2 regions of the Mesorhizobium sp. M0227 genome follow, and region 1 is predicted to be linked to the other one. Evidence: predicted binding sites of a transcription regulator. Region 1 holds the regulator's gene; the other holds the start of a gene.
The links. Region 1 encodes PhoB, which activates phosphate uptake and scavenging genes when phosphate is short. Its sites were predicted from a motif close to TGTCATNNANCTGTCAT; they were not measured.

Region 1 (10,962 bases):
CGAGTTCGAGCCCGACAAAGCGCACCAGGAAATGAACCTGAGCAAATCCCATTACCATGCCGATCAGGCCCTCGGCGGAACCGACCGACAGGTCGATGTTGCGCATGACGATGACCAGCACCATGCCGCAGGCCATGATGGCAACCGCGGATGTCTGCACCGACAGGTTCCACAGATTGCGCGGCGTGAGAAAGGTGCGGCTGTCGAAATCGAGCGGGTTGACGCCCAGGCGCAGGCTGGAAATGACATGCAGCCCAATCCAGATGACCAGCAGCGCACCGATCATGCCGAGCATGCGGGTGTCGATCTCGGTCGCCTTCAGGAACCGGGCGACGGCCCCGAGTTCCGACGCGCGCGCCGTATCGGCCTGTGGGTTGGACGTCGTATCGGTCATGATTTCCTCCCACCGACTGGCCGTCTGACGCGCATGCCGGAGCCCAGCCTAGAAGCTATCCGCATGATGCGGAAACACAAAAGTTTTTGAGAAAACGCCGCGGCTTTTGGGCCGCGGCGTTGAGAATGCAGGCACAAGCCAGCTTTTAGTTGCAGGCCGCGACGGTGCCGGCAGCGACGCCCGTGCAGACTTCTTCCTTCTTGATCCAGCCAGCGTCGATGACGAGGTTGAGATTGTCCTTGGTGATGGCAATCGGGGTCAGGAACAGCGACTTGACGGTGTTGCCACCCGGCGTCGTGAAGTCCTTGGCGCCGGCAATGTCGCCGGTCTTCTTGCCGTCTGCGAGCTGCGAAGCGATCTCGGCGGCGGTCTTGCCGAGCTCACGCGCGTCCTTCCATACCGAAACGGTCTGCGTGCCGAGCGCGATACGGTTCAGCGCGGCGTGGTCGCCGTCCTGACCCGAGACCGGCACTGTGCCGGCAAGGCCTTGCGCCGTCAGCGCCGCGACGACGCCACCGGCGGTGCCGTCATTGGCCGCGACCACCGCGTCGACCTTGTTGTCGTTGGCGGTCAGGAACTGTTCCATGTTCTTCTGGGCGTTGGCGGGCAGCCAGCCATCCGTGTAGGCTTCGCCGACATTCTTGATCTTGCCGCTGTCGATGGCTTCCTTGAGCACTTCCATCGAGCCCGAGAACAGGAAGTCGGCATTGGGATCGGCACCGGAGCCCTTGATGAAGACGTAGTTGCCTTCCGGCTTGACCTTGAACACTTCGCGGGCCTGCATGCGGCCGACTTCCTTGTTGTCGAAGGTCAGATAGAAGACGTCCTTGTTTTCGATCAACCGGTCATAGCCGACGACCGGAATGCCTTCGTCCAGCGCCTTCTGCACCGCAGGGCCGATGGCCGAGGCGTCCTGCGCCAGGATGATCAGCGAATTGGCGCCCTGCGAAATCAGGCTTTCGACATCGGTGAGCTGCTTGCCGGGATTGGACTGCGCATCGGCGGAGATGTACTTGTCGCCGGCGGCCTCGATCGCCGTCTTCATGGCGGCCTCGTCGGTCTTCCAACGCTCTTCCTGGAAATTGGACCACGAAACGCCGACGACCTTGTCCTTCGCCTGCGCGACAGACGCGAGCGTCAGCGACATGGCGGCACCCGCCAGGATGGCGGCTGTGAATCTTTTCATATTATCCTCCCTGCGCCGCGTATGGCGCGACCAAACTGACCCGAGGGCCGGCACAGAAGCCCTATTTTTTCGAGCCTCGAAAAAACACTGGGCCAACGTCCGAACGCTGTCAACATCGATTCTGATGGATTTTGATGTCATTTCGAGTTTTTTTCGAGTCTCGGAATAAATAAATGACAGGGCGTGCAGCTTCTGCCAGTATTTACCTGCGTCACCGACAGCGTTCCAGGGCAGGAAGAACCGCGGCGACCGGGAGGACGTGAAAGAACATGTCGGTCGGAATCCGCCACGACGATCTGCGTCGCCGCAACCGGGCGATGGTAATTGCGGCCGTGCGCCAGGCCGGACAACCGTCCCGCACCGAAATCGCCGCGACCACAAGCCTCAGCCATTCGACCATCTCGGCGATTTCCTCCGACTTGATCGTCGAAGGCATCCTGACCGAAAGCAAGCCGAGCGAGGCCGGCTCGCTCAAACGCGGCCGGCCGCAGGTCGGCCTCAGCCTCAATCCGGAAGCGGCCGCGGTAATGACCGTGGTGCTGTCGCTGAACTTCCTCTCCGTCGCCGTCATCGACTATGCCGGCCAGGTAGTATCCGAGGAACAGCGCCGGCTGGACACGCTGACGATGTCGCGCGAGTCGCTGATCGGTGAATGCACGGCAATCGTGCGGCGCCGCCTGGCAGATCCCGACCTGGACGTGCGCAGCATCGCCCGCATCGCGCTGGCGATCCAGGGCATTACCGACACCCGTGCCCGCGCCATGCTGTGGTCGCCGATCACGCCGCACACCGATATCGCCTTCGCTGACATATTCGAAGAGGCGTTCGGCATCCCCGCCATAATGGAGAACGACTGCAACATGATGGCGGTGGCGCTGCGGTGGCGCGACCCCGATCGTTACCGCGACGATTTCATCGCTATCCTTTTGTCGCACGGCATCGGCATGGGCCTGGTGCTGAAGGGCGAATTGTTCACCGGCACCCATTCCTCGGGCGGCGAATTCGGCCACATGATCCATCGGCCGAACGGCGCGCTCTGCCGCTGCGGACGGCGCGGCTGCGTCGAAGCCTATGCGGGCAATTACGCCATCTGGCGCAACGCCAGGCAGATGGGCGAGGATGCAGAACCCGTCGCCGATGTCAGCGACGCCGACATGCGCGCCCTGGCTGCCGCGGCCCGCGAAGGTGACGGACCCGAACGGGAAGCCTATCGCAAGGCTGGCGAAGCGCTCGGCTACGGCCTCGGCAGCCTGTTCGCGCTGATCGATCCGGCGCCCGTTGCCATGGTCGGCGTCAGCGCGGCCGCCTTCGACCTGATAGAGCCGGCACTGCGCGAGGCGATTGCCCAGACCGCCGGTGGCCAGCACTCAAAATCGATTTCCTTCGACACCGAGCCGAACGAACTGCCACTGATCCGCGAAGGCTGCGCCATGCGGGCACTGATCTTCGTCGATCAAGAGATTTTTGCGCCGGGCGTGCAGGCGAGAGGGAGCGCCGGAAAGAGCGTGGCGTGAGGACCAGGGTCAAAATTGCGCGGTCCGCAACATCTACCGCTCCTTGAAAGCGCGCGCGAAGGAATCGCGCATCGGCCGTACGAGATACTCGAAGAAAGTCCGTTCGCCGGTGCTGATGAACGCTTCTACCGGCATTCCAGGGTAAAGCTGCTCCGCTTTCACGCCGGGCGGCAAGTTGGCGGCAATCTTCAGCTTGGCGCGGAAATAGGGTTCATGCGTAGCCTGATCGATAAGCCGATCTGCGGAAACCTGTGTCACCATGGCTGAAATCTCAGGGGTGAGCCGCATGTTCAACGCTGATAGTCGCAGTCTTGCCGGCTGGCCGACACGAACCTGGTCAATGTCTTTCGGCGGCAGCCGTGCATCGACGATCAAGCCCGATGCCGTAGGCAGAATCTCCATGATCTTCTCGCCGGGGGCAATCACGCTGCCCTTGGAATTGTAGGTGGACGATACCACGATGCCCGCCGCCGGCGCCTTGATCGTCGTCCGCCGCAGCACTGCCTCGGATGCCCGCATCTGTTCGTCAATGTCAGCCAGCGAAGAACGTACCTCGTCGAGTTTCGTCAGGGCTTCCTCCACGCGTTGCGTGGTCAGGCGCTCTATCTGCTCCTGGGCTTCGACGATCTGGGTGTTGGCCGATGCAAGATTTGCCTCCAGCGCCCCTGCCTGCCCGACGAGATCGGCCTCGCTACGCAAAAGCTGTGAATATTCAGTGCGATTGGTGAGGCCCTTGTCCAAAAGGCTGGTCTTGATGCCGAGTTCTTTCTTCACGACTTCGGCCTGTTGCTCAATGGCCTGTTTCTGGGCCTGCAATCCGACAACAGACTGGCGATGCATGGCAACCCGTTGCCTGAGGATCGATTGTTCCGATCGAAATCGGGCGAGCCTGGCGTTGAATTCCTTCTGCTGTTCTTGAACCAGGACCTCGAAATTGTGTTGGAACGGTGCCGGCGCAGCCTCTGTGATTGGCGCAAGCCGATCCAACCCGTCGCGTTCCGCCTCCAGCCGCGAGGCGCTGGCCTTCAACGCGATCGACTGTCTCGTCAGCCGGTTGAGTTCGGCTTGCGCGGCTGTTCGATCCAGCAGGATCAGTTCCTGGGCCTGTTGCACCCGATCACCCTCATGGACGAGCAACTCTTGGATGATGCCGCCCTCGGGATGCTGGATGAGGATGTTCCCGCCTGTCGCCGAGATTGTGCCTTGCGTGATGACCGCGCCGGACAACGGTGCACTGACCGCCCAATAGCCAAAGCAACCCATCAATATCGCCATTGCCGCGTATCCGGCGAATGCCACCCGGCGAATGTCGGTGCGTGCTGTGCCTTCCCGGACGAGGCTCTGTGCTGTCATCTTCTACGATCCAAAGCGGACACTATGAGGGGTGCCGCGGTTCGTCGTTGCAAAAGACCCTGTCACCGCCATGCTGCGCTGTGGGGCAAGGCCGATGCCGGCGATTGGCTGCCGCATCACGTCGCCGCTTGGACCGAAGGCTTCGATCACTCCGCTGCGTAGAAGCATCACGCGGTCGCAGGCTGCGGCGACCGAAGGGCGGTGCGTTATCACGATTGTCGTAACGCCCGCCGCTTTCGCGGCGGCAAGCACTTCTTCGAGCGCGGCTTCGCCGCTGCCGTCGAGATGGGTACTGGGCTCATCCAGAACGAGAACATGCGGATTGCCGTAAAAAGCGCGCGCCAGCCCGATCCTTTGGCGTTCGCCGCCCGACAGTGTTCTGTCCGACGAACCTATTCTGGTCTGATAGCCGTCTCGCTGCTCCAGTATCAGCTCATGCGCCCGGGCATTCTTTGCTGCCTCGACGATAGAGGCGTCATTCGCATCGGGTTCAAAGCGGGCGACATTTTCCGCGATCGATCCGGGAAAGAGCTCCACCTCCTGAGCGAGATATCCGATATGCCGGCCAAGCTGCTTCTCGTCCCAGGTTCTGAGATCGGCGCCATCAATCCTGACGCAGCCGCTGGTTGCCTGAATCGCACCGACAAGTAATCTTGCCAGGGTGGACTTGCCGGCTCCGCTCGGACCTATTATCGCCACCGCTTCGCCTGCGCCGATGCGGAAGTTCAGTCTCTTGATGATGGGTTCGGTGCCGGGTGTGGCGTTCGGCGCGACAAAGATGAGGCCCTGCACGACAATTTCGCCGGACGGGTCCGGCAAGGTCAGTTTTTGCGCATGCGCCGGATGGGCGGAAAACGCCTTGTCCAAACGCTTCCACGATCGTCTGGCGTCGACGATCTGCCGCCATGACCCGATCAGTTGGTCGAGCGGCTGCAGCGCACGGGACGACACCAGGGAAGACGCGAAGATCATGCCGGCCGTCATCTTCCCTTGCAGCACGAGCCATGCTCCGACACCCAGTATTGCTAGCTGAAGCATCATGCGTACGGCTCGCGACGTTCCACTGAAAATCGCGTTGGCCATCGACGAACGGTCATGCAGGACTAGCGCCTCCGCCACGTGCCTTCCCCACACTCGCGCGGCGTTTTGGATCATGCCCATGGCGCGCAGCGTCTCTGCATTCCGGGCAAAGGCCTGCTCCGACAGGCTGGCAACAGCCGAGCGTTCCGCCGACAAGGCATCATTCTTGCCGATGGCAAACTGATTTGCCACGACCAGCGCAAGCAACAGACCAGATCCCGCCAGCGTAAGCCAGAACAGCAAAGGATGGATGAGGTACAGCAGGGCGAGGAAGAACGGAGCAAACGGCAGGTCGAACAAGACCGCCGCGCCACGTGACCTGATGAAGGCGCATACCGAGGCAAGGTCGCGCAGTGGAGGCAGGGCTGCTCCCCCGGCGTACTTAGCCTCCAGCGAGACGGCGAATGTCCTCGCGCCCAGTCTGTTGTCGACAATGGCTGCAACGCGCTGCGTGTAAACGGAGCGGACCGCATCGAGGAGACCGAGAAAGGCGAGTGCGAGAACCGCGATAGCAGAGAGGTAAAGAAGCGTCTCGACGCTGGAGGAAGGCAGGACGCGGTCATAGACCTGCAACAGATAAAGGGGGATCACCAATAGCAGGATGTTGATGAGGAACGAAAAAACACCGACATCGGCGATGGCGCGCCTCAAGACTGCCCGCAGATCAGACCGTGCAATCATTCCCGCGCTCCTAACGGCTCATGGCCCCAACATAAGGGCGTCGCTTAGACCGAATGGTCGCCGGCGATGTCCAAGGGGTGGTGCTGCAGGTCGTCCAGCGTATAGGCGCGGATGTAGTCGATCTTCATCTCCGCTGGCGTAGCCAGATGGTCAGGAGGCTGGCCGGCAATGCCGCCCACCGCGAGATTGGCCAGCATATACATGGGATCGTGCATGTCGGCCGGCGTCGCTGCTTGAGCGACCTTTACACCATCGTAGGTCCAGACAAGCTCATCCTTCGTCCAGAGCAGGCCATAGGTGTGGAAACCGTCGGTATCCGCAACGTTCACCGTTGACGAAACCTTCGTGTGCGCTCCCGTCTCATTGGAATGCGCCGTCATGTAGAGCGTGTTCGGGTCCTGGCCGCGCGTTTCGACAACGTCCAGCTCCGGCGGCCACGATCCGTCCTCCGGAAGCAGCCAGAACGCCGGCCAGGCTCCGGCTGTTTCAGGAAGATCCGCCCGCATTTCGAAATAGCCGTAGGTTTGCGAGAAGGTGTCGTGGGTCGTCAGGATCCCCGAGGTGTATTCGTAGTTGTTGATCAGAGGCTTGATGTCCTCCGGCGCCTGCGCGGCGGTGATGGTGAGGACGCCGTTCTCAACGCTGAACGGATGGACCGAACTCGTCGGGCCATAATTGGCGTCGATATACCACTGCAACTCACCATTGCTGCTCAACGTGCTGCCGTTCGGCGCTCCCCACCAGAAATTGGAATTCCAGGTGCCGTCCTGCCCGTCCCGAAGGCTCAGCGTGTTGAAATCGTCGGAGAAGGACAGCGTCATTGCGGACTTGTCTATCGGAAGTTCGAACTGGGTGGGCTGCAGCTTGTCGATGGTCGTATTCTTGAACACCAGGATTTCGTCGGATCCGAGGTTCAGCATCACGTTCGATTCCACTTGGACCATCTGTGAACGGACGGCATCGAACGAAGTGAAATCGTAGCCGTTAAGGCGGAGCGCATCGGTCGCACCGAAATCGAAGATAAGATCGCTTCCATTACCTTTGGAGATGGCGAAAGTATCGGCGCCATCGCCGCCGATCAGGACATCATTTCCCTTGCCGCCATCCAGCGTCTGGTGACCTGACCCGCCCTTGATGATGTTGTCCAACGCATTTCCGAACGCAAATCGGTTGGTGCCGGTAACGACGAGGTTCTCGAAATTGTCAGGGAGCTTGTAGCTCATCCATGTGTCGATCGTGTCGATCCCTGCCCCAGGATCCTCGACCACCTTGTTGTTGGTGGAATAGAGATGATAGTAGTCGTCGCCGGCGCCACCGTGGATCGTGACAGTGACGCCGGTGTCTCCCCAGAAGGAGTCGTTGCCGGAGGTGCCATGCAGTTCCGGTCCAGACCCGGTGGCCGAGAACCAATGAGTGGAAGCGCCGGTGTAGGCAAGAGGGATGCCTTTGGCGTTTAAGACCGTGCTCATCAGAAATCCTTCCTCATGGTGTCCGACCTGGTCAAAGGTCCGGCGACCGCTCCCAAAGCAACGCTGCAAGGAACGAGATCGTTCCACGGAATCGTCATTCGATCCGAGACCGCAATAATCGGAAGGCGGATAATGAATAAGGAGGTGATGGCTCAATGTAAATTGAAGCAATTTAGTAAAATCGTATATTTATGCAGAACACACGTCGTTTAACGAACGTATATCTAAGTTAACTCAAATTTATTCTTGCATGGCTTTCTGGTCGGAGTCTGCGGGCAAGATGGCGACGTACCGCCAAGAGCGGTCATCCTCATCAGGTTTCGAATGACCGCATTTGGGCCAAAGCGTCACGTGCTCGCTCCCCATCGATGAGACGAGTGCAACATTCCACTCTTCGCGGCTGTTGGCGACCACGTGCTAATCGAGTTTTCCCGGTCACGATCTATCGGGACGGAACAGCCACCTAGTCTTCCCTGATCGCGTAACCCGCCCCACGGATGGTGCGGATGACATCAGGCATGCGGCCGTTGTTGACCGCCTTGCGCAGCCGGCCGACGTGCACGTCGACAGTGCGTTCGTCGATGTAAATCGTCTCGCCCCAGACATTGTCGAGCAGCTGGCTGCGCGAGAACACGCGGCCGGGGTGGCGCATCATGAATTCGAGCAGGCGGAATTCGGTCGGCCCGAGCCGGATCTCGCTCTTCTTGCGATAGACCCGGTGCGACTCGCGATCGAGCACGATGTCGCCGACCTTTAGCACGCTGGACAGCACTTCCGGCTTGGCCCGGCGCAGCAGCGCCTTGACCCTGGCCATGAACTCCGGCGTCGAGAACGGCTTGACCAGATAGTCGTCGGCGCCGGTCGACAGGCCGCGCACGCGGTCGCTTTCCTCGCCTCGCGCGGTCAGCATGATGATCGGCAGCCGCTCGGTCTCTGGGCGCATTCGCAGGCGCCGGCAGAGTTCGATGCCGGAAACCGCCGGCACCATCCAGTCGAGCACGAGAAGGTCGGGAACGTTCTCCTGCAGCCGGATTTCGGCCTCGTCGCCGCGCGTCACCACCTCGACCTGGTAACCTTCGGATTCAAGATTGTAGCGGAGCAGCACGCCTAGCGGCTCCTCATCCTCCACCACCATGATGCGTGGTGCGATCATCGGCTGGTCACCCCTGTTATGCCGCTGGCGCGGACATTGCCGTCTCGTCCTGCTTCGGACGATTGGCTGGCAGCTGCGTGCCGGTCAAAACATAGTAGGCATTTTCGGCGATGTTGGTCACGTGGTCGCCGATCCGCTCGAGGTTCTTGGCGCAGAACAACAGGTGCGTGCACGCCGTGATGTTGCGGGGATCTTCCATCATGTAGGTCAGCAGCTCGCGGAACACCGAGGTGTATTTGACGTCGATGCGTTCGTCATTGTTTCTGAGCGTGGCAAGCGCTGCCGGGTCGGCGGCGGCGTACTCGTCGACGACCCCCTGCACCTGGATCAGCACCAGTTGCGCCATCGCGTCGATCGAATGCGAAAGGTCGTGCGGCGTGACACTCAGCCCGACAGTGCCGACGCGCTTGGCGATGTTCTTGGCAAGGTCGCCGATGCGCTCAAGGTCGCCGGCCATGCGGATCGAACCGACCACCGCACGCAGATCGTTGGCCATTGGCTGGCGCTTGGCGATCAGCGTGATGGCGCGATCGTCCAGCTCGCGCTGGCGTGCATCCATGATGGCATCATCGGAAACCACGCGCTGCGCCAGCGCATTGTCCGAATTGAGCAAGGCCCTGGTCGAGCCACTGACCATCGAGCGGGCGAGATCGCCCATGTCGCGGATCAGCTGGCTGATCTGCTCCAGATCCTCATCGAAAGATGCGACGGTATGTTCACCCATGATCTTCGTCCCTCGTATGCCTGAGCTCAGCCGAACCGGCCGGTGATGTAGTCCTGGGTGCGTTTGTCGTCGGGGGTGGTGAACATCTTGTCGGTGGCGCCCTCCTCGACCAGATAGCCTAGATGGAACATCGCGGTGCGCTGCGACACGCGCGCTGCCTGCTGCATCGAATGGGTGACGATGACGATGGTATAGTTCTGACGCAGTTCGTCGATCAGTTCCTCGACGCGAGCGGTGGCGATCGGGTCGAGCGCCGAACACGGTTCGTCCATCAGGATCACCTCGGGTGACACGGCGATGGCGCGTGCAATGCACAGACGCTGCTGCTGGCCACCGGAAAGACCCGTGCCAGGTTCTTGCAAACGGTCCTTGACCTCGTTCCAGATCGCCGCCTTCTTCAGGCTCGACTCTACGATCTGATCCATATCGGCCTTGCGCTTGGCCAATCCGTGGATGCGCGGACCATAGGCAACGTTCTCGTAGATCGATTTGGGGAACGGATTGGGTTTCTGGAACACCATGCCGACGCGCGCCCTGAGTTCGACGACATCGATGTTCTTGTCGTAGATGTCTTCTTCGTCGAGCGTTATCTTGCCGGTTACCCGTGCTGAATCGATGGTGTCGTTCATGCGGTTGAGGCAGCGCAGGAAGGTGGACTTGCCGCAGCCGGAGGGGCCGATCAGCGCCGTCACCTGATTCAGGCGCACGTCGAGATTGACATCGAACAGCGCCTGCTTCTCGCCATAGAACACGCCGACCTTGTCGCCGCGCATTTTGATCACTTCGTTCGACTTCATCTTGTCGCCCACTGCGTTTTCAAGGGACTGTTCGGTCATGATGTTCATACCAAGATGCCTTTTTTTCTACCAGCGCCGCTCGAACCGACGCCGAAGCACGATCGCGGTGATGTTCATGGCCATGAGGAAGACGAGCAGGATGATGATGGCGCCGGACATACGCTCGACGAAGGCGCGTTCGGCCTCGTTCGCCCACATATAGATCTGCACCGGCAGCGCGGTGGCCGGATCGAAAGGCGTCGTCGGTGGATCGGCGACGAAGGCGACCATGCCGATCAGCAGCAGAGGCGCGGTTTCGCCGAGCGCACGCGCCAGACCGATGATGGTGCCGGTGAGGATGCCGGGCGCGGCAAGCGGCAGGATGTGCTGGAACACCATCTGCATCTTGGAGGCGCCAAGACCGAGAGCTGCCGAGCGGATCGACGGCGGCACCGCTGCAAGTGCGGCTCGCGTCGCGATGATGATCGTCGGCAGCGTCATCAGCGTCAGCACCAGGCCGCCGACGAAGGCGGCAGAGCGCGGCATGCCCAGGAAATTGATGAACACCGCGAGGCCGAGCAAGCCGAAGACGATTGACGGCACTGCGGCCAGATTGTTGATGTTGACCTCGA
Region 2 (6,487 bases), on a different contig from region 1:
CACCATTCTCCTCGGCCGCGTCCTGCTTGCCGTCATCTTCCTGCTTTCAGGCTTCGGCAAGCTGACCGCCATCACCGGCACGGCCGGCTATTTCGGCGGACTCGGCCTGCCCTTGCCGACCGTAACGGCCATTGTCGTCGGCCTGATCGAGCTTCTCGGCGGCCTCGCCATCCTCGTCGGCTTCAAGACCCGAATTGTCGGCTGGGTGCTGGCGGTCTTCACGGTCGCTACCGGACTGGTCGCCCATACCGGTTGGGCCGACCAGATGCAGATGATCCAGTTTCTCAAGAACCTCGCCATCGCTGGCGGCTTCCTCGTGCTGGCTTCCTCGGGCGCCGGTGCCTATTCGATCGACGCCAAGCGCGGCTGAGCCAAAAACTGGCAATAGCCGAACGAAAGAGCGGCGCGGAATTTTCCGCGCCGCTTTTTCGTTGTTGGTACATGCCCGCCGATCTGTCGGCCGGAGTTTTCTGATAGGATCGGGGCATCGGACGAGGCCGGCCGGCGGCCGATAACGGAGGTGAACATGCCCCGCAACGCGCTGCTCCTGCTCTCCCGGCTGCTGCTCGCCGCCCTGTTCGTGCCCTCCGGTTTCCAAGCTTTGAGCGATATTGCCGGCACGACAGGCTATTTCGCCGGCCTCGGCCTGCCGCTGCCGACGCTTGCCGCCTGGGGCACGGGACTGTTCGAACTGATCGCCGGGCTGCTCATCCTGGTCGGTTTCCAGACCCGGATCGCGGCGCTGCTGCTCGCCGCCTTCTGCATTGCCGCCGGTTTCATCGGCCATTACGGCCAGGGCGGGGGCGACGCGATGCTCGCCTTCCTGCACCAGCAGATGCTGATGAAGGACATTGCGATAGCAGGCGGGTTCGTTGCGCTGGCGATGGCTGGCGCGGGAGCCTGGTCGGTCGACGGGCGCGGTTTGGCCTGACGGACTGGGTTGGAAACGTCAACGGGACAGCACCCCCCTCTGTCCTGCCGGACATCTCCCCCGCAACGAGGGAGATCGGATGTCATCCAGGCTTTCGCCAATCTTCAATGTTGCAAGAAAAAAGCACCGACGACGAAGCAGCCAATCTCCCCCCTTGCGGGGGAGATGTCCGGCAGGACAGAGAGGGGTGTGAAGAAACTCGACCGAGCAGGTTCTAATCCGCTCTGCTCCGACTCTACTTCACCGACCCACTGGGCCCACCTTCGACGGCCAGCACCAGCCGGCGGTTGGTGATCCTGGCCAGTTGCGCCAGGCGCCCGGCCGGCCGCTCGCCATAGAGATCGGCCAGCGATGCCGGCAAGACCAGCGCCAGCACGCCGTTGGCGCGCTGTTCCCATTTCAGCCTGGGCATGATGCCGGGCATCGACGCCGTCAGCAGGTAGACGACGCGCATCATCGCGGCGAGCACGCGCGCCCGCTCCAGATAACGCGGCGGCGCCAGCGCCTTGATCTCGGGGGCGATGGCTTCGTTGAAGATGCCGTCGTGACGATAGGCGTTGGCCATGGCCAGGAAAGCACGGCCGGGATGGTCGACGCCGAAGAAGGAGGCGTGCGCAATGATGTTGAGCGATTGCTTGCCGCGATATTCGGGATGCGCGCGCCAGCCGATGTCGGCCAGCAATGCGGCCGCGTGGCGGTAGCGCGCCTCGTCCTCGGTCTCGTCGATGCCGAAGGCAGCAAAGGTTTTGGCGGTCCAGTCGACGAGCTCATGCGCATGGGCGACGGAGCGTGAGCGCAGGCGGGCGAGTTCCTCCGAGGCCGAAATCAGCGGATCGGCCTTCTGCTCCGCCTCGTCGAGCAGCGAATAGAGAAAGCCTTCGCGTACACCCAGAGCCGAAACGATGATCTTCGACGGCTGCATCGCCGCCATGATCTCCTGCAGCACGACGGCGCCATAGGGCAGCAGCGAACGGCGGTTCTTGGAAACGCCTTCGATGCCCTTGACCTTCTCGATCTCGGCCTTGGCCACCTGCTTGAGGAAATTCGCCGCGCTTTCGGCCGAGATCTCGTAATGGTGCATGACACCAAGCGGATAGTTGGTCATTTCCATGTGCAGCCGGGCAAGATTTCGCCAGGTGCCGCCGACGGCGTAGAAGGGCCGGCCCTGCCCGCCTTTCAACAGCTTCGCCTTCGCCAGTTCGTCACGCGCGATCTTCGCCGCCTGAGCCAGCGAGTTCTTCGCCATGTCCTGCAGGCGCAGGCCGCCCAACGGCAGCGTGATGCCGTCACCGATCGCTTCGCCGCTGACGTCGACCAGTTCGAGGCTGCCGCCGCCCAGATCGCCGGCGATGCCATTGGCCGGGTGGAAGCCGGAAATGACGCCGAGCGCGGAATAATAGGCTTCCTGACGGCCGCTGATGACACGAATCTCGGTCTTCAGCACGTCCTCGGCGCGGTGAATGAAATCGGGACCGTTGATAGCCTCACGGGCGGCGGCGGTGGCCAGCACATACATATGCTCGGCGCCGGCCTGGTCGGAGAGCGCGCGAAAGCGGCGGAACTCCTCCATCGAGCGCGTCACCGCCTCGGGGTCGAGCTTGCCGGTCGACACGATGCCGCGGCCGAGACCGGCCAGCATCTTTTCGTTGAACAGCATGGTCGGCGAACGCGCCAGCCCCTCATAGACGACGAGACGGATCGAATTCGATCCGATGTCGATGATGGACAGCGGTCGGCGGTCCTGCAACCGGCCCTGGGAATCAGACAGCATCAGCCGGACGCTGCTGCGTTCTTCTTGCGGCGCTTGAACTGCGCAATGCGCTTGGGCGCATGCGACTTCAGCGCGTCACCCCGTCCCGACAGGCTCGGATTGGTCATGAAATATTCCTGCGCGTTGAACGGTTCCTCGCCCTCCTCCAGCACGACGCGCCGGGAGGTTCCATCAGCCAATACGTCGAAACTTTGCTGATTGTCCATGATGTTGCCCAGCATGATCTGGCCAAGGATCTGTTCATGCACAGTTGGATTGGTGATCGGCACCATGGTTTCGACGCGGCGGTCGAGATTGCGCGGCATCAGATCGGCCGAGGAGATGTAGACGATCGCCTCGTCCGACGGCAGGCCGTGACCGTTGCCGAAGCAATAGATGCGGCTGTGCTCGAGAAAACGGCCGACGATCGATTTTACGCGGATGTTTTCCGACAGGCCCGGAACCTGAGGCCGCAGGCAGCAGATGCCGCGCACGACCAGGTCGACCTCGACGCCGGCCCGACTGGCATCGTAGAGCGCGTCGATAATGATCGGATCGACGAGCGCGTTCATCTTCATCCAGATGCGCGCCGGTTTCCCCTGGACCGCGTAGGCAATCTCGTCGGCAATGTGCTTCAGGATGCGGCTTCTCAGCGTGAACGGCGAGATCGCCAACCGCATTTCATCCGTCGGCTCGGCATAGCCGGTGATGAAATTGAACAGCTGGGCGACATCGCGGGCGATCGTCGGATCGGTGGTGAAGAAGGACAGGTCGGTGTAGATGCGCGCCGTTACCGGATGGTAGTTGCCGGTGCCGAGGTGCACGTAGTTGCGCAGCTTGCCGTCCTCGCGCCGCACCACCAGCGACATTTTCGAATGGGTTTTCAGCTCGAGAAAGCCGAACACGACCTGCACGCCGGCACGCTCCAGGTCGCGCGCCCAGCGGATGTTGGCTTCCTCGTCGAAGCGCGCCTTGAGCTCGACCAGTGCGGTGACCGACTTGCCGGCTTCGGCCGCGTCGACCAGCGCACGCACGATCGGGCTGTCGTTGGAGGTGCGGTAAAGCGTCTGCTTGATCGCCACCACTTCCGGATCGGCCATCGCCTGGCGCAGGAACTGCACCACGACGTCAAACGATTCGTAGGGGTGATGGACGACGATGTCCTTCTCGCGGATGGCGGCAAAACAATCGCCGCCATGCTCGCGGATGCGCTCGGGAAAACGCGGATTGTAGGGCGTGAATTTCAGGTCGTCGCGGGGAACGGCGACGATCTCGGAAATCTGGCTGAGCGCCAACGGACCGGTCAAGACGCTGATGCGGCTGGACGACACGCCAAGCTCGCCGGCGACGAAGTCGCGCAATTCGCCAGGCATCAGCCTGTCGAATTCGATGCGGATCACCGAACCGCGCCGCCGCCGCTTCAGCGCCGTTTCGAACAGGCGCACCAAATCCTCGGACTCCTCCTCGACCTCGATATCGCTGTCGCGGATGATGCGGAACGTGCCGGAGCCCTTGACTTCGTAGCCGGGAAAGAGCTTGCCGATATAGAGGCCGACCGCCTCTTCCAGCGGGATGAAGCGGACGTGATGCTTGCGGTCCGGCAGACGGATGAAGCGCTTCAGCGCTACCGGCAGGCGCAGCAGCGCGCTCATCTCTTCGCCGTTCTTGCGATGGCGCAATTGCAGCGCCATCGAGAAGCCGAGATTGGGAATGAACGGGAACGGATGCGCCGGGTCGATCGACAGCGGGGTCAGCACCGGGAACACCTGCCCCTGGAAATGGTCTTCCAGCCAGATTTTCTCGTCCTTGGTCAGCGCATCGCGGGTGATGCTCTCGATGCCTTCCTTGTTGAGCAGCACGGTGAGCGCCGAAAGGCTCTTCTGCTGGTCTTCCTGCAGCCGCTCGACCTCACGCAGCAGCTGTTCGAGCTGCTGTTCGGGGGTGCGGCCGTCAGGGCTCTTCAGCGTGATGCCCTCGCGCACCTGGCCGGCGAGGCCGGCGACGCGCACCATGAAGAACTCGTCGAGATTGGCGGCCGAGATCGACAGGAAGCGGACGCGCTCCAGCAGCGGATGATTGAGGTTCAGCGACTCCTCGAGAACGCGCCGGTTGAACTGCAGCCAGGAGAACTCGCGGTTGACAAACCGGTCCGGGTTGCCGCCCTCCGGACGAGCCACCTCGACATCCACGAATTCGTTCTGCACCGGCTTCAGTTCGTTCATGATTCCCGCTCTTCCACACCGTCAGCCAGCTAAAGCGCCGCGCGTCATTCAGGACGCGCAAAGGACGCTCTACCACTCCAAGGCGACGCATGGTCCTTGCCGAAAACCGGTGTCGGTCTTCGGGGCCATGCGTTAACCGGCTTAACTTATCCTCTGACAGGCTTTTGCGACAGTTTGATTTCATCGAACTTGCAAAGAGGCCTGATATGATCCAGATGCACACGAGACTGCGTTAAGGAGACGACGATGGCAGGCGGTTCCATTCCCCATTTTCAGAACGATGCGGGCTATCAGGCAATCGACATCGGCGTGAAGGAATTCATGTGCACGGGCGCCAATCCGCCTTTCGACCACCCGCATGTGTTTCTGGACATGGGCGACGACAACGAAAAAGTCTGTCCCTATTGCTCGACGCTCTACCGCTATTCGCCGAAGCTGAAGGCAACCGAAACGCTGCCGGCCGGCTGCATCTACATAGAACAGGCCGCCTGAGTCTTTCGCGACCAGCCCGATGAACGACACGCGCTCCCGGCAAATTGTCATCGCCGGGGCGGGTGTCGCCGGATTGACCGCAGCGCTGGCGTTCGCCGAACGCGGCTACTCGGTACGGGTGTTCGAACAGGCGCAGCGCCTGGAAGCGGCAGGCGCCGGCATTCAGCTTTCTCCCAACGCGACCCGCATCCTTCGCCAGCTTGGCGTACTCGACCGGCTGCTGCCGGCGGCGGTGCGGCCGGAAGCCGTGGTGCTGAAGGAGGCCGCGACCTTGCGCGAACTGGCGCGCGTGCCGCTGGGGCAAGCCGCCGAAACGCGCTGGCAGGCACCTTATCTCGTCGCGCACAGGGCCGATCTGCAGCGCGCACTGACCGCGCGCGCTGCCGAGATACCGGATATCCATCTCACCACCGGCGCCCGCATGGGCGGCGTTGACACCGGCCCGCACGGCATCACCGCGACGGCCGAGATCGGTGGCAAAACCGTCGAGGCGGAGGGCTTCCTGCTGGTTGGGGCCGATGGCGTCTGGTCGTCGGTGCGCGCACTTGTCGATTCGGCCAAGGGGTCGGCTTCGCGAAGAAACCATTTCTCCGGCGAACTGGCCTGGCGCGCCACCGTCGCGGCCGAGAGCGCCGCCGGTCAGAGCTTTGCCGCCATCGGCGCCAGGGACTGCGTCACCACCTTCCTGCATCCTGGCTTCCATATGGTCGCTTATTCCGTCAGCAAGGGTGCGGCCTTCAATCTCGCGGCCTTCACCAGGGGCGACCGCATTGCCGAGGGCTGGTCCGGCAACGCCGACGCCGGGATCCTGAGCAGCGCCCTGCGCGGCACCGCGGCAGAACTTGCCCGCCTGGTCGAGCAGGCCGGCCCGTGGACCGCATGGCCGATCCACACGGTCGACAGCAAACAACCTTGGACGACCGGCAACATCGCGCTGATCGGCGACGCCGCGCATGCGATGACCCCGTTCGCGGCGCAAGGTGCGGCGATGGCGATCGAGGATGCTGCGACGCTTGCCGACATCATCGCCGACTTCCCTGCCGATCCTCTGGCCGCGCTTGCCGTCTGGGAGCAGTCACGGCGGCCGCGTGT

Region 2: a site for PhoB is predicted at 5,070-5,086, ahead of NKJ00_RS10570 (RNA degradosome polyphosphate kinase). Genes of this name have one in related genera too.

The regions. Positions count from the first base shown of each region.
Region 1 is NZ_JAMYSJ010000003.1:286,644-297,605, reverse strand. Features, by position in the region: gene NKJ00_RS07065 (sugar ABC transporter permease) at 1-394, opposite strand, end outside; gene xylF (D-xylose ABC transporter substrate-binding protein) at 540-1,580, opposite strand; gene NKJ00_RS07055 (ROK family protein) at 1,850-3,094, shown strand; gene NKJ00_RS07050 (HlyD family type I secretion periplasmic adaptor subunit) at 3,128-4,447, opposite strand; gene NKJ00_RS07045 (type I secretion system permease/ATPase) at 4,451-6,208, opposite strand; gene eglC (endo-1,3-1,4-beta-glycanase EglC) at 6,253-7,677, opposite strand; gene phoB (phosphate regulon transcriptional regulator PhoB) at 8,141-8,830, opposite strand; gene phoU (phosphate signaling complex protein PhoU) at 8,847-9,554, opposite strand; gene pstB (phosphate ABC transporter ATP-binding protein PstB) at 9,581-10,399, opposite strand; gene pstA (phosphate ABC transporter permease PstA) at 10,418-10,962, opposite strand, start outside.
Region 2 is NZ_JAMYSJ010000006.1:49,504-55,990, reverse strand. Features, by position in the region: gene NKJ00_RS10585 (DoxX family protein) at 1-370, shown strand, start outside; gene NKJ00_RS10580 (DoxX family protein) at 527-931, shown strand; gene ppx (exopolyphosphatase) at 1,167-2,702, opposite strand; gene NKJ00_RS10570 (RNA degradosome polyphosphate kinase) at 2,702-4,903, opposite strand; gene NKJ00_RS10565 (zinc-finger domain-containing protein) at 5,150-5,395, shown strand; gene NKJ00_RS10560 (FAD-dependent monooxygenase) at 5,415-6,487, shown strand, end outside.